Regions from separate parts of the Roseateles sp. GW821-FHT03B02 genome, predicted to be linked through region 2. Evidence: riboswitches for the same ligand, from Rfam matches in the RefSeq annotation. Region 2 holds a riboswitch; the other holds the start of a gene.
What was found. Region 2 has a riboswitch for thiamine pyrophosphate ahead of thiC (phosphomethylpyrimidine synthase ThiC). Riboswitches for the same ligand answer to the same signal wherever they lie in the genome.

Region 1 (7,449 bases), on a different contig from region 2:
GTCGTGCTGCGCGGCGACCAGTCCAAGGCCGCGGCACAGAAGGCCCTGGACCTGTTCGCGCCGGTGGGCTTCTACCAGGGCGACGTCAGCGAGACCCGCCCCTGGTTCCAGCGGAGCGCAGCATGAGCGAAGTGAGCAGCCTGCCCTGGGCGGCCGCGCCTGCGACGGGCAATGCCATCGGCCTGTACGCCAGGTGGACGCCTGCTCTGGACGCCAAGATCGAGGCTGCCCTTCAGCGTCTGCGCGATGCCAGCATCGAGCATGGCGACGGCTTGGTGCAGAGCAGCAGCCTGGGCGTGGAAGACATGGTCATCACCGACCTGATCGCCCGCACACGGCTGCCCATCGCCATTGCCACGCTGGACACGGGCAGGCTGCATGCCGAGACGCTGGCACTGCTGCCACGCATCGCCGAGCGCTACGGCCGCGAGGTCGAAGTTTTCAAGCCCGTCGCGGATGCCGTCATCCAGTTCGTCCGCAAGGAGGGCGAGGACGCGATGTACAAGAGCATCGAGCTGCGCAAGGCCTGCTGCGGCCTGCGCAAGATGGAGCCTCTGGGCCGCATGATGACGGGCCGCTCGGCCTGGATCACCGGGCTGCGCCGTGAGCAGTCAGGCGCGCGCGCCGACGTGGCCTTTGACGAGGATGACGGCAATGGCCGGCGCAAGATCAGCCCCATCGCGGACTGGACCTGGGCCGAGGTCTGGGCCTATGTTCAAAAATACGAGGTTCCTTACAACCCGCTGCATGACCAGTTCATGCCCTCGATCGGCTGCGCGCCTTGCACGCGCGCCATCGCGGTCGGTGAAGACTTCAGGGCCGGCCGCTGGTGGTGGGAAGACTCCACCAAGGAATGCGGCCTGCACGCCAAATCATGAATGCTGCTGTGAAACCCGAACAACTCATCGCCGACGTCGACCACGCCCACCTGGATGCGCTGGAAGAGGAAGCCATCTTCATCCTGCGCGAGGTGGCCGCGAGCTTCGAGCGCCCCGCCCTGCTCTTCTCCGGCGGCAAGGACTCGTGCGTCGTGCTGCGCCTGGCCGAGAAGGCCTTCAAGATGAAGAACGCGGCCCACCCCAGCGGCTACTCGGGCCACCTGCCCTTCCCGCTGGTTCACATCGACACGGGCCACAACTTCCCCGAGGTCATCACCTTCCGTGACCAGCGCGTGGCCGACATGGGCGAGCGCCTGGTCGTGGGCCACCTCGAAGACTCGATGGCCAAGGGCACTATCCGCCTCAGCCATCCGCTGGAAAGCCGCAACGGCCACCAGACCGTGACCCTGCTGGAGACCATCGAGGAACACAAGTTCGACGCCCTGATCGGCGGCGCCCGCCGCGACGAGGAAAAGGCGCGCGCCAAGGAGCGCATCTTCAGCCACCGCGACAGCTTCGGCCAATGGCAGCCCAAAGAGCAACGCCCCGAGCTGTGGACGCTGTTCAACACGCGCATCCGCCCGGGCGAGCACTTCCGCTGCTTCCCCATCAGCAACTGGACCGAGCTGGACGTGTGGCTCTACATCGCCCGCGAGAACATCCCGCTGCCGCAGATGTACTACGCCCACGAGCGCCAGGTCATCCGCCGCAAGGGCCTCTTGGTGCCGCTGACCGAGGTGACGCCGCCCGAGGCCGGCGAGACCGTCGAGACCGCCACCGTGCGCTTCCGCACCGTGGGCGACATGACCTGCACCTGCCCGGTCGAGAGCCCCGCCGCCAACGCGAGCGAGGTCGTGGCCGAGACGCTGACCGTCACCGTCAGCGAGCGCGGTGCCACGCGCATGGACGACCGCACCAGTGAAGCTTCCATGGAGAAGCGCAAGAAGGAAGGGTATTTCTGATGAAGGCGCTGCGATTCCTAACGGCGGGCTCCGTTGACGACGGCAAGAGCACGCTGATCGGCCGCCTGCTGTTCGACGGCCAGGCCATCCTGGCCGACCAGCTCGACACGCTGGAGCGCCGCGCCGCCGGCCGGCCCATCGACCTGAGCCTGCTGACCGACGGCCTCGAAGCCGAGCGCGAGCAGGGCATCACCATCGACGTGGCCTACCGCTACTTCGCCACCAAGACGCGCAAGTTCATCATTGCCGACGCCCCCGGCCATGAGCAGTACACCCGAAACATGGTCACGGCCGCCGCGGGCAGCGACGCCGCCGTGGTGCTGGTGGACATCACCAAGCTCGACCTGACACAGGACGAAGTGGTGCTGCTGCCGCAGACGCGCCGCCATTCGCTGCTGGCGCAGCTGCTGCGCGTGCCCAGCATCGTCTTCGCCATCAACAAGATCGACGCGCTGGACGACGCCGGTGCCGGCTTCGCCAAGGTGAAGGCGGCTCTCGACAAGTTCGCTGCCGCTGCCGGCCTGAACGTGGCCGCCACGGTGCCCGTCAGCGCCCTGCGTGGCGACAACGTCACCCAGCCGCTGGACGCGCCCTGGTGGAGCGGCGAGAGCCTGCTGCAGGTGCTGGAGCGCCTGCCCACGCTGAGCGAGCGCACCGACGCGCCGCTGTCGCTGCCCGTGCAATACGTACAGAAGGACGCCTACCAATCCCAGGGCACCGGCGTGCAGCCGCGCGTGCTGTGGGGCCGCATCGCCCACGGCGCCGTCAAGGCCGGCGACACCATCGAAGTGCTGCCGTCCAGGCAGACGGCGGTGGTCGCGGAAGTGCGACTGGCCGGTGAGACCGTCGCCAGCGCCGAAGCCGGCGACTCGGCCGGCCTGGTGCTGGACCGCCAGCTCGACGTCAGCCGCGGCGACTGGATCGTCACGCCAGACTCGGCCACGTCCACCAAGCACTTCCCCGCCACGCTGGCGTGGCTGGATACCGAAGCCGCCAAGCCCGGCCGCAAGTACTGGGTGCGCCACGGCAATCGCTGGGTGCAGGCCCGCATCTCGGCCATCGACTCGGTGCTGGACATCAACACCCTGCAACCCCAGGACGCGCACGAGCTGCCCGTCAACACCATCGGCCGCGTGCAGATGGAAGTGCAGCACGAGCTGCCGGTCGAGCCTTTCAAGGACAACCGCGTCGGCGGCGCGCTGATCGTCGTCGACCCGGCCAGCCACCGCACCAGCGGCGCACTGCTGGTGGATGTTCAGACCGCTCCGGCGGACGAGGCCTGGTGATCATGGGCAAGGTGATCTTCGTCAGCGCCGGCCCCGGCGCAGCCGACCTGATCACGCTGCGCGGCGCCCGTGCGCTGTCGCAGGCCGACGTCGTGCTCGCCGACGCGCTGGCCGACCCGGCCCTGCGCGAGCTGGCGCCCCATGCCCGCTGGATCTCCGTCGGCAAGCGCGGCTTCGAGCATTCGGCCAAGCAGACCGAGATCAATGCGCTGCTCGTCAAGGCGGCACTTGAAAACGCCCTGGTCGTGCGCCTCAAGGGCGGCGACGCCAGCGTCTTCGGCCGCCTGGAGGAAGAGCTGATCGCGCTGGCCCAGGCCGGCATCGCCAGCGAGGTCGTCCCCGGCGTCACTGCGGCCCTGGCCGCCGCGGCCCAGGCCCAGCGCCCGCTGACCCGTCGTGGCCGCGGCCGCAGCGTCAGCCTGACGACCGCCATGACCGAGGCCGGCGAACTGCGCGCCGCCCACTCGGCCGACACCGAAGTCTTCTACATGGCCGGCCGCCAGTTGGCCGCGCTGGGTCGCCAGCTGCTCGCGGCCGGCTGGGCGCCCGACACCCCCACCCTCGCCGTCAGCCGCGCTGGCTGCGCCGATGCCCTCACCAGCGAACACGCCCTGGCCAACCTCGCCCAGGCCGCGCTGCTGCACCGCGGCCGGCCCACCGTCGTCACTGTCGGGACAGGCGCAAGCCTTGTGGTGGATCAGGATCTGCCTCGGCCGGTGTCCAATAAAATCGCTGTTTCGCCCGAAATCCCACCGATGACGGCGCCCCTCACTGCCAAGAGCTGAACATGACCCACGTCGTCACCGAATCCTGCATCCGCTGCAAGTACACCGACTGCGTCGACGTCTGTCCGGTCGACTGCTTCCGCGAAGGCCCGAACTTCCTGACGATCGACCCGGACGAGTGCATCGACTGCGCCGTCTGCATCCCGGAGTGCCCGGTCAACGCCATCCTGCCGGAAGAAGACGTGCCCGGCGATCAGGTCCACATGATCAAGCTGAACGCGGACCTGGCCAAGAAGTGGCCCAGCATCACCAAGCGCAAGCCCGCGCTGCCCGACGCCGACGAGTGGAAGGACAAGACGGGCAAGCTGGACGAACTGATCCGCTGAACCCCGGCGCGCCAGCGCCGTCTCGCATGCAAGAACAAGCCTCCCTGCGCCCCGAAGCCATCGAGACCGATGCCGTCATCGTCGGCGCCGGGCCGGTCGGACTCTTCCAGGTCTTCGAGCTGGGCCTGCTCGAAATCAAGGCCCACATCATCGACAGCCTGGCCTACCCCGGTGGCCAGTGCATCGAGCTCTACCCGGACAAGCCCATCTACGACATCCCGGCCGTGCCCATGTGCACCGGCAAGGAGCTGACTGACAACCTGCTCAAGCAGATCGAGCCCTTCGGCGCGACCTTCCACCTGGGCCAGGAAGTGACGGCGGTGCAGAAGCTGGGGGACGAGCATGGCGGCCGCTTCTTCGTCGAGACCAGCAAGGGCACGCAGTTCCTGGCCAAGACAGTCTTCATCGCGGGCGGCGTGGGCTCTTTCCAGCCCCGCACGCTGAAGGTCGAGGGCGTCGAGAAGTACGAGGGGACGCAGGTCCACTACCGCGTCAAGGGCCCCGCGCAGTTCGCCGGCAAGAACCTGCTCATCATGGGCGGCGGCGACTCGGCTCTCGACTGGGCGCTGAATTTCTGCGCCGGCAATGCCGATGGCAACCCGCACAAGGCCGAAAGCGTCATCGTCGTGCACCGCAGGGACGGGTTCAGGGCGGCGCCTGCGAGCGTGGCCAAGATGCGCGAACTCTGCGACGCGATGGAGATGCAGTTCATCGTCGGCCAGGCCACGGGCATCGACGAAGCGGACGGCCAGCTCACCGGCGTCAAGATCACCGGTAACGACGGCATCACGCGCGTCGTGCCCTGCGACCAGGTGCTGGCCTTCTTCGGCCTCAGTCCCAAGCTCGGTCCCATCGCCGAATGGGGTCTGGCGCTGGAGCGCAAGCAGATCGTCGTCGACACCGAGAAGTTCGAGACCAGCGTGCCCGGCATCTTCGCCGTGGGGGACGTGAACACCTACCCGGGCAAGAAGAAGCTCATCCTGAGTGGCTTCCACGAATGCGCGCTGGCGGCCTTCGGCGCGGCGCCCTACGTCTTCCCGGACAAACGCGTGCACCTGCAGTACACGACGACCAGCCCGAAGCTGCACAAGGTGCTCGGGGTCGAGTCGCCGGTCTTCGATTGAGCGGCCGGGCCGCAATCGCAGCCAACTCGTAGAATCCCACCCGCGCACCACCTCTGTGGCGCGTCTTCGCTAGGGGTGTTGATGGCCTGGCGCCATCGACTGAGACAGTCCCTTTGAACCTGATTGAGGTAATCCTCGCGCAGGGAAGCAGCCGGAACCGCGGCCCCCATTCCTTCTCGTCTCCGGGGCCTGACGTCTTCAGTGTTTGCCGACCTGCCATCGCTTTGCACTCCGATGGCAAGACCTACTTTTCACCTCATCTCCGCTGCCGCGACCCTGCTGGTCACCGGCATCGCGTCTGCCCAGTCCCTGCCCCAGGTCAGCGTGACCGGCAAGGCCACCGAGACCGCCCCCGGCCTCGCCGGCTTCAGCGACCCGCCGGCCAGGCTGCCGATGCAGGCGCTGAGCCTGTCCGCCGAAAGGCTGGACGACCTGGGCATCGGCCAGCTCTCGGGCATCACCAAGCTCGACGCCTCCATCTCCGACGCCTACAACGCCGTCGGCTACTGGTCGCAGCTCAAGATCCGCGGCTTCGACCTCGACAACCGCTTCAACCTGCGCCGCGACGGCCTGCCCGTCAGCGGCGAGACAGCCCTGTCGCTCGTCAACAAGTCTGGCATCGAGGTGCTCAAGGGCAGCTCGGGCATGCAGGCAGGCACGAGCTCGCCGGCCGGCATGGTCAACTTTGTCGTCAAGCGCCCGCTGGCCGACGACACCACGGCCCTGATGCTGGAGGCCGTCCAGGGCGGCTCGGTGCAGGCCAGCATCGACCACTCCCAGCGCTTCGGCGCCAGCCGCGAGTTCGGCCTGCGCGTGAACCTCGCCGCCGCACACCTCGACCCCACGCTGCGCAGCAGCCAGGGCAGTTCACGCACCGCTGCCCTAGCTGCCGACTGGCGCGCCAGCCCCGACACCCTCGTCGAGGCCGAGGTCGAGTTCAACCGTCAGAGCCAGCCCAGCCAGCAAGGCTTCAGCCTGCTCGGCAACAACCTGCCCGACCCCAAGCGCATCGACCCGAATCTCAACCTCAACAACCAGCCCTGGAGCCAGCCCGTCGTCTTCGACAACACGCACGCGTCGCTGCGCGTGCAGCAAAAGCTCGGGGGCGAATGGCGCGCCCAGGCCCAGCTCGGCATCCAGCGCCTGCGCACCGACGACCGCCTGGCCTATGCCTACGGCTGCAGCGCGGCCGACGGCAGCTACTACGCCGACCGCTTCTGCCCCGACGGCACTTACGACCTGTACGACTTCCGCAGCGAGAACGAGCACCGCGACACGACGAGTCTGGACGCCTCAGCCAGCGGCCCCGTGCAACTCGCCGGCATGCGGCACGACGTCACCGCCGGCGCCCTCACCAGCCAGTTCAAGAGCCGCTTCCAGCGCCAGGCCTACAACTGGGCCGGCACCGGCAACATCGACGGCAGCGCCGTCACCGCGGCCCAGCCCGATCTGACCGACGAGAACACCAACCGGGACGAGCGCAGCAACGAGCTCTATCTGCGTGATCGCGTGGCGCTGACGGCCAGCACGAGTGCGTGGCTGGGCCTGCGCCACACCCGCCTGCACCGCGAGAGCGTGCGCACGGACGGCTCACGCGCGACGGACTACTCGCAAGGCGTCACCACGCCCTGGGTCGCCCTCAGCCACGCCATCGCCGCTGACTGGCTGGTCTACGCCAGCTGGGGCCAGGGTGTGGAGAGCGAGGTGGCGCCCAACCGCTCGCGCTACGTCAACGCCGGTCAGGCCCTGCCCGTGCTCAAGAGCCGCCAGACGGAGGTCGGCCTGAAGACCGGCAACCAGCGCGTCGAGGGCTCGCTGACCGCCTTCGACATCCGCCGCCCGCTTTGGCGCGACATCGGCAGTTGCGACGCCGCCCTGAGCTGCGAACGCCGTGCCGACGGCGATGCCCGTCACCGCGGCATCGAGGCGAGTGCCGACCTGAAGTGGAGCGGCGGAGGCCTGTTCGCCAGCGCCATGCGCCTGCACGCCCGCCGCGAAGGCAGCGCCGAGGCCGGCCTCAACGGCCTGGTACCGCCCAACGTGCCGCAGACCACGCTGAAGGCCCAGTTCCGCCAGGAACTGCTGCCC
Region 2 (7,449 bases):
ATCTCGCTGCCCGGTGCCTGGATCGACATCCGCTACCCCGGCGCCTCGCCCGAGGCCGTGGAGCGTGAGATCGCCAAGCCGCTGGAAGAAGCCATCAACAGCATCGCCGGTGTCGACCGTATCCAGTCGCGCAGCTTCGAGGGCCGCGTGCAGGCCAGCGTCGAGTTCGGCCTGAACACCGACATGGGCCGCGCGATGCAGGATCTGCGCGACCGCGTCGCCGCAGCGCAAGCCGCCTTCCCCAAGGACGTGAAGCCGCCGACGGTGTCGCGCTTTCAGGCCGACAACGCCCAGCCCGTCGTCGTCATGGCGCTGCTGAGTCAGACCCGCGGCGCCCGCGAGCTGTCCATGATGGCCGACCTCATCGTCTCCAAGCGCCTGGGCCGAGTCGAAGGCGTGGCCAAGGTGGACGTGGGTGGCATGGTCAGCCGCGAGGTGCGCATCGACCTCGACCCGCTGCGCCTGCGCGCCTACGGCGTGACGCCGGCCGAGATCGCCAAGGCCCTGGCCGAGGCCAACAGCGACCAGCCCGTGGGCCTGCTGTCCGACTCCACCTCCGATGCCATCCTGCGCGTCGAAGGCCGCGTGAAGGACCCCAAGCAGTTCGGCCAGATGGTGGTCGCCCGCCGCGGCAACCTGGCGCTGACGCTGAACGACCTGGGCACCCTGGTCGAGCGCGAGCGCGAGATCGACAGCATCGCCCGCATCAACGGCCAGCCGGCCGTGAGCTTCAACGTCTTCAAGCAGCAGGACGCCAACATCGTCGCCACCGGCGACGCCATCAAGGACGCGATGGAGGAGCTGCGCAAGGTGCTGCCCAAGGACGTCGAGCTGCGCCTGATCTATGCCAACTCCGACTTCGTGAAGGGTTCGCTGACCGGCCTCAAGCACACGCTGATCGAGGGCGCACTGCTGACGGTGGCCATCGTCTTCCTGTTCCTGCACAGCTGGCGCTCCACCATCATTACGGGCCTGACGCTGCCCATCGCCGTGATCTCCAGCTTCATCGCCGTGCAGGCCTTCGGCTTCACGCTGAACTTCATGACGATGATGGCGCTCTCCCTGTGCATCGGCCTGCTGATCGACGACGCCATCGTCGTGCGCGAGAACATCGTGCGCCACGTGGCTATGGGCAAGGACCACCACACCGCGGCCGCCGATGGCACCAACGAGATCGGCCTGGCCGTGATGGCCACCACCTTCGCCATCTGTGCGGTGTTCGTGCCCGTCGCCTTCATGGGCGGCATCATCGGCAAGTTCTTCTACCCCTTCGGCATCACCGTCGCGGTGGCCGTGCTGGTCAGTCTCTTCGTCAGCTTCACGCTGGACCCGATGCTGTCCTCGGTCTGGCACGACCCGGTCAACAACCGCATCAAGCATTGGCCGGTGCTCGGCCATGCCATCCGCGCGACCGACTGGGCCATGGAGCACCTGCACAACGTCTACGAGCGACTCATCCGCTGGGCCTTCTCCGGCCGCCGTTACCGCGTCTTCGTGCCGCCCATCCCGGCCTACGGCCATCCGTTCGACGCCAATGGCAGGCGCGACAAGAGTGCCAGCCGCGTGCTGCGCTTCGCGACGCTGACGCCACGCGGGCTGGTCATGTGGGGTGCCGTCGCCAGCTTCGTTGCCGCGCTGATGCTGGCGCCGCTGGTGGGCAGCGAGTTCGTGCCGCAGACCGACAACGGCTTCACGCAGGTCAACCTGCGCATGCCGGTGGCCTCCAGCGTCGAGCGTGGCAGCGCCAAGGTCGCGCAGATCGAGGAGATCCTCAAGGCTTACCCCGAGATCAAGACCGTTTCGACCGTGGTCGGCAGCACCGGCGAAGGCCTGTCCACGGGCCGCAACCAGGCCGCGCTGAACATCTCTCTGACCGACCGCAGCGAGCGCAAGCGTTCGCAGAAGGAGGTCGAGGATGCGATCCGCGCCGACATCGCCAAGATCCCCGGCATCGAGGTCAGCGTGGGCTTCGACCGCCCGATCTGGATCACCATCCTGGGCACCGATCCCGAGGTGCTGACGCAGACCGCCAAGGACCTGGTCGAGAAGATCAAGAAGATCCCCGGCGCCGTCGACGTGGACACCACCGTCAAGCCCGGCCTGCCGGCCTTCGCCGTGCGCCTGAAGGACTCGGCCATCCGCGAGCTGGGTCTGACCGCGCCGCAGATCGCATCCAGCTTGCGCGCCTACGTCAACGGCGAGGTCGCCACCTACTGGACCACGCCCGACGGCAACCAGGTCGAGGTGCTGCTGCGCCTGCCGCGCGAGCAGCGCGAGCGCATCGAGCAGATGAGCAAGCTGCCGGTGGCCTTCTCCAAGGACGGTGCGCCCATCACGCTGGACCAGGTCGCCACCATCGAGCCCGTGTTCAACCCCGAGGTCATCCGCCGTGAGAACCTGCAACGCCGCGAGGCCGTGTTCGCCGGCGTCCAGGGCCGCCCGGGCGGCGACGTGAACGCCGACGTGCAAAAACTCATCAAGAGCACCCAGCTGCCTCCTGGTGTCAGCTTCAAGGTGGACGGCGCCGGCAAGCAGCAGGCCGAGGCCTTCAACGGCCTGCTCGCGGCCATGGGCCTGGCGGTGATCTTCATCTACATCGTGCTGGCCAGCCAGTTCGGCAGCTTCCTGCAGCCCATCGCCATCATGGCCTCGCTGCCGCTGGCGCTGATTGGCGTGATGCTGGCCCTGCTGCTGTGGAGGTCGACGCTGAACGTCTTCTCGATGATTGGCCTGGTCATGCTGATGGGCCTGGTGACCAAGAATGCGATTCTTCTGGTGGACTTCGCCAACCACGCCCGCAAGGCCGGCGCGACGATTGCCGACGCGCTGCTGCAGGCGGGTCTCATCCGTATGCGCCCCATCATCATGACGACGGCCGCCATGGTCTTCGGCATGCTGCCCATGGCCATCGCGCTGAACGATGGTGGCGAAATCCAGGCGCCGATGGGCCGCGCCATCATCGGCGGCGTCATCACCTCCACGCTGCTGACGCTGGTGGTGGTGCCGGTGCTCTACAGCTACCTCACTCGGGAAAAGAGGCCCGCCAGGAAGGTGGCAGAGCAGGGCGGCGCCAGTGCGCTGCCGCTGCATGGCATGCCCGGTGCGATGCCGGCTGACAAGGAATAGGTTCTCCCTCGAGCGCGCTCCAGCGCCCTGGGCCGGCCGCGCAAGTGGCCGGCCTTTTTTAGCTGGCGGCGCAGACCTCGCGCACACAGCCGCGCAGCCAGCGATGAGCGGCGTCGCCGTCCAGGCGCGGATGCCAGATCAACGAGACGGCGAAGGGCTGCAGACCAAGCGGCAGGTCCAGGGCCGGCATGCCCTCACGCAGATGCGCGGTGTGGCGCTCGGGCACGGTGGCGACCAGGTCGGAGGCGCGCGCCAAAGCCAGCGCCTCGGCGAAGCCGGCCACGGTGACGACGATGTCGCGGCTCAAGCCCAGGGTCGCCAACGCGGTTTCGACCGGGCCCGGCGCCGTGGTGCCTCGGGAGATGGCGATGTGGCGGCCGGCCACGTAGCGCGCGGCCGTGGGCTTGCCTCGGGCCAGGGAGTGGCCGGGGCGCACGACGGCGACGAAGCGTTCGCGGAATAGCGTCTGGGCGCGCAGCTCCGGCCCCGTCGTGCTGCCGACGACACCGGTCTCCAGATCCACGCGGCCGTCTCGCAGCGGCGTGCTGTCGCGGTCCGGCTTGGACAGGAAGCGCAGGCGCACGCCGGGCGCCTCGGCGTTTACGCGTGCCAGCAGCGCCGCACCGAAGTTCTCGACAAAGCCTTCCCGCGTGCGCAGCGTGAACTCGCGATCCAGCCGGTCCAACTGCAATGCCGCTGCCGGCCGCAGCGCGGCCCTTGCCTCCTGCACCAGCGCGCCGATGCGCTCGCGCAGTTCCAGCGCACGCGGCGAGGGCACCAACCCTCGCCCGGCGCGCACCAGCAGCGGGTCGCCCGTGGTCTCGCGCAGGCGGGCCAGGGACCGGCTCATCGCCGACGGGCTCAGCCCCTGCCGTCGGGCGGCGCCGGCCACGCTGCCCTCGGTGAGCAGGGCGTCCAGCGTCAGCAGCAGGTTGAGGTCGGGGTCTGGCATGGCGTTTGGTGCATTGATGAAGTGCAGATGATGCGTCTTCCGCTATGTCCGGCCAATGCCTAAGGTTGCGGCATGACGGCCACGACCCTTGCTCCATCCCCCGCCGCGCCGGTTTTCGGCGCACTCGCCAGCCTGGCCCTGTGCACGCTGCTGCCGTCCCTGGCCGTCAGCAGCGCCAACATCGCCCTGCCGACGCTGGCTGCCGCCTTCGGCGCCGGCTTCGCCGAGGTGCAGTGGGTGGTGCTGGCCTATCTGCTCGCGACGACCACCCTCATCGTCGGCGCGGGCCGGCTGGGCGATCTGGCCGGCAGGCGACGGGTGCTGCTGGCCGGCGTCGCGCTGTTCACCGTCGCGTCGGCGCTCTGCGCGCTGGCGCCCACGCTGCCCTGGCTGATCGCCGCCCGCGTGCTGCAGGGCGTGGGCGCGGCGGCCATGATGGCGCTGGCGATGGCCATGGTGGGCGCGGCCCTGCCCAAGGCGCGCACCGGCAGCGCGATGGGGCTGCTGGGCACGATGTCGGCGGTTGGCACGGCGCTGGGGCCGTCGTTGGGCGGCGTGCTGATCGGCGCCCTGGGTTGGCAGGCTGTCTTTGCGGTCAACCTGCCGCTGGGCCTGCTCGCCCTCGCGCTGGCCTGGCGGCGTCTGCCCGCCGACCCGGGGCAGGGAAGGGCGGCGGGCTTCGATCTGCCCGGCACGCTGTGGCTCGCGCTGACGCTGGCGGCCTTTGCCCTGGCGATGACGCGCCACCTCGGCCTGCTCGCTGCCGCCGCCGTCGGGCTGCTGATATTCCTTCGCACCGAAGCCCGGGCCGCATCGCCCCTGGTGAGGCTGGAGCGCCTGCGCGACCCGGCCCTGAGCGGCGCCCTGGCTATGAACGCCGCCGTCTCAGCCGTCATGATGGCCACCCTCGTTGTCGGCCCCTTCCACCTCAGCGGTGCGCTGGGCCTGGGCGCGGCGGCAGTGGGCGCGCTGATGTCCATCGGCCCCGTCGTGTCGGCCTTCAGCGGCGTGCCCGCGGGCCGGCTGGTGGACCGCTTCGGCCCGCGGCGCATGGCCTTGCTGGGCCTCGCGGCGATGGTGGCCGGCTGCGGGCTGATCGCGCTGTTGCCCGCATCGCTCGGCGCCATTGCTTACGTGGGGCCGCTGGTCATCGTCACGCCCGGCTATGCGCTCTTCCAGGCCGCCAACAACACGGCCGTCATGGCGGGCGTGGCGGCCGAGCAGCGTGGCGTCGTGTCCGGCCTGCTGACGCTGTCGCGCAACCTCGGCCTCATCAGCGGCGCGTCAGCGATGGCCGCCGTCTTCACCGCGGGTGGTCTGCGGCTGAGCTTCGCCATTGCGACAGCTCTGCTTTCTTGCGCCATCGGGCTTGCCAAGCGTGCGCGTTGACCCGCACAATCGCCCCCGCTCCGGGGTGCCCGGGCTTGGCTGAAAAGCCGAGCCCAGACGCTGAGACGGTCAGAGAGGACCGAACCCGTGAACTTGAACCGGCTAATACCGGCGTAAGGAGAGCGCATGCCTCAGGCATGCAGGCGAGGGGCCACCCTCGCCTGCGTCCACACAGGCGGCCACGGAGCAACCGACCCACTGCTCCAGGAGACCGCCTTGAACGCCCCCGAAAAACACTTCTCGCTCGACGAGCGCCTGTCGCTGACGCGCGAAACCTTTCCCGCGTCGACCAAGGCCTACATCACCGGCAGCCGGCCGGATGTGCGCGTGCCGATGCGCGAGATCGCGCTGACGAATGGCGAAACTGTCGTCGTGCACGACACCTCCGGCCCCTACACCGACCCCGGCGCCCAGATCGACGTGCGCCGCGGCCTGCCGCCCATTCGCGCCGGCTGGGTCACAGACCGCGCCGATACCGAGGCCTATGTCGGCCGCACGCGCGTCGCGCTGGACGATGGCGGCAAGGAGGACAACGAGCGCATCGCCCAGCTCCGCGCCGAGGCCGCAGCCCTGCAGCGCCAACCGCGCCGCGCAGTGCATGGTGCCAATGTCAGCCAGCTGCACTACGCCCGCCGCGGCATCGTCACGCCGGAGATGGAGTTCGTTGCGCTGCGCGAGAACGGCAAGCGCGAGTGGATGCGCAACTACCTGGGTGACGCCGAGCGCGAGCAGCGCCTGCGCGGCGATTCTCTGGGTGCCGCCATTCCCGATGTCATCACACCAGAGTTCGTGCGCGACGAGATCGCCCGTGGCCGCGCGGTCATCCCCGCCAACATCAACCACACGGAGCTGGAGCCGACCATCATCGGCCGCAACTTCCTCGTTAAGGTCAACGCCAACATCGGCAACTCGGCCGTCACGTCCAGCATCGAAGAGGAAGTCGAGAAGCTGGTCTGGTCCATCCGCTGGGGCGCGGACACGGTGATGGACCTTTCCACCGGCCGCAACATCCACACCACGCGCGACTGGATCGTGCGCAACTCGCCCGTGCCCATCGGCACCGTACCTATCTACCAGGCACTCGAAAAAGTCGGTGGCGTGGCCGAGGACCTGAGCTGGGCCATCTTCCGCGACACGCTGATCGAGCAGGCCGAGCAGGGCATCGACTACTTCACCATCCACGCCGGCCTGCGCCTGCCCTTCATCCACCTGACCACCAAGCGCCGCACCGGCATCGTGTCGCGCGGCGGCTCGATCCTGGCCAAGTGGTGTATCACCCACCACCGCGAGAACTTCCTGTACACGCACTTCGAAGAGATCTGCGAAATCATGAGGGCCTACGACGTGACCTTCTCGCTGGGCGACGGCCTGCGCCCCGGGAGCGGCGCCGATGCCAACGACGAGGCCCAGTTCGCCGAGCTGCGCACCCTGGGCGAGTTGACCAAGGTGGCGTGGAAGCACGACGTGCAGACCATGATCGAAGGCCCGGGCCACGTGCCCATGCATTTGATCCAGGCCAATATGGCCGAGCAGTTGAAGCACTGCCACGAGGCGCCGTTCTACACGCTGGGGCCGCTGACCATCGACATCGCCCCCGGCTACGACCACATCGCCTCTGCAATAGGCGCGGCCATGATCGGCTGGATGGGCACGGCCATGCTCTGCTATGTGACGCCCAAGGAGCACCTGGGCCTGCCCGACCGCGACGACGTGAAGCAGGGCCTGATCGCCTACAAGATCGCGGCGCATGCGGCCGACATCGCCAAGGGCCATCCCGGCGCGCGTGCCCGCGACGACGCGATGAGCAAGGCGCGCTTCGAATTCCGCTGGAACGACCAGTTCGCCCTCGGTCTGGATCCCGACACCGCGCGCGACTATCACGACGAGACGCTGCCCAAGGACTCGTCCAAGGAGGCCCACTTCTGCTCCATGTGCGGCCCGAAGTTCTGCTCCATGAAGATTACGCAGGACGTGCGCGACTA

Region 1: another riboswitch for thiamine pyrophosphate. It lies ahead of AC07VX_RS18730 (TonB-dependent siderophore receptor); the one in region 2 lies ahead of thiC (phosphomethylpyrimidine synthase ThiC).

The regions. Positions count from the first base shown of each region.
Region 1 is NZ_JBWKUV010000007.1:96,317-103,765, forward strand. Features, by position in the region: gene AC07VX_RS18695 (DUF934 domain-containing protein) at 1-126, shown strand, start outside; gene AC07VX_RS18700 (phosphoadenylyl-sulfate reductase) at 123-878, shown strand; gene cysD (sulfate adenylyltransferase subunit CysD) at 875-1,840, shown strand; gene AC07VX_RS18710 (sulfate adenylyltransferase subunit 1) at 1,840-3,126, shown strand; gene cobA (uroporphyrinogen-III C-methyltransferase) at 3,129-3,911, shown strand; gene fdxA (ferredoxin FdxA) at 3,914-4,237, shown strand; gene AC07VX_RS18725 (NAD(P)/FAD-dependent oxidoreductase) at 4,264-5,361, shown strand; TPP riboswitch at 5,423-5,524, shown strand; gene AC07VX_RS18730 (TonB-dependent siderophore receptor) at 5,596-7,449, shown strand, end outside.
Region 2 is NZ_JBWKUV010000002.1:284,428-291,876, forward strand. Features, by position in the region: gene AC07VX_RS07605 (efflux RND transporter permease subunit) at 1-3,126, shown strand, start outside; gene AC07VX_RS07610 (LysR family transcriptional regulator) at 3,185-4,078, opposite strand; gene AC07VX_RS07615 (MFS transporter) at 4,151-5,467, shown strand; TPP riboswitch at 5,479-5,604, shown strand; gene thiC (phosphomethylpyrimidine synthase ThiC) at 5,684-7,449, shown strand, end outside.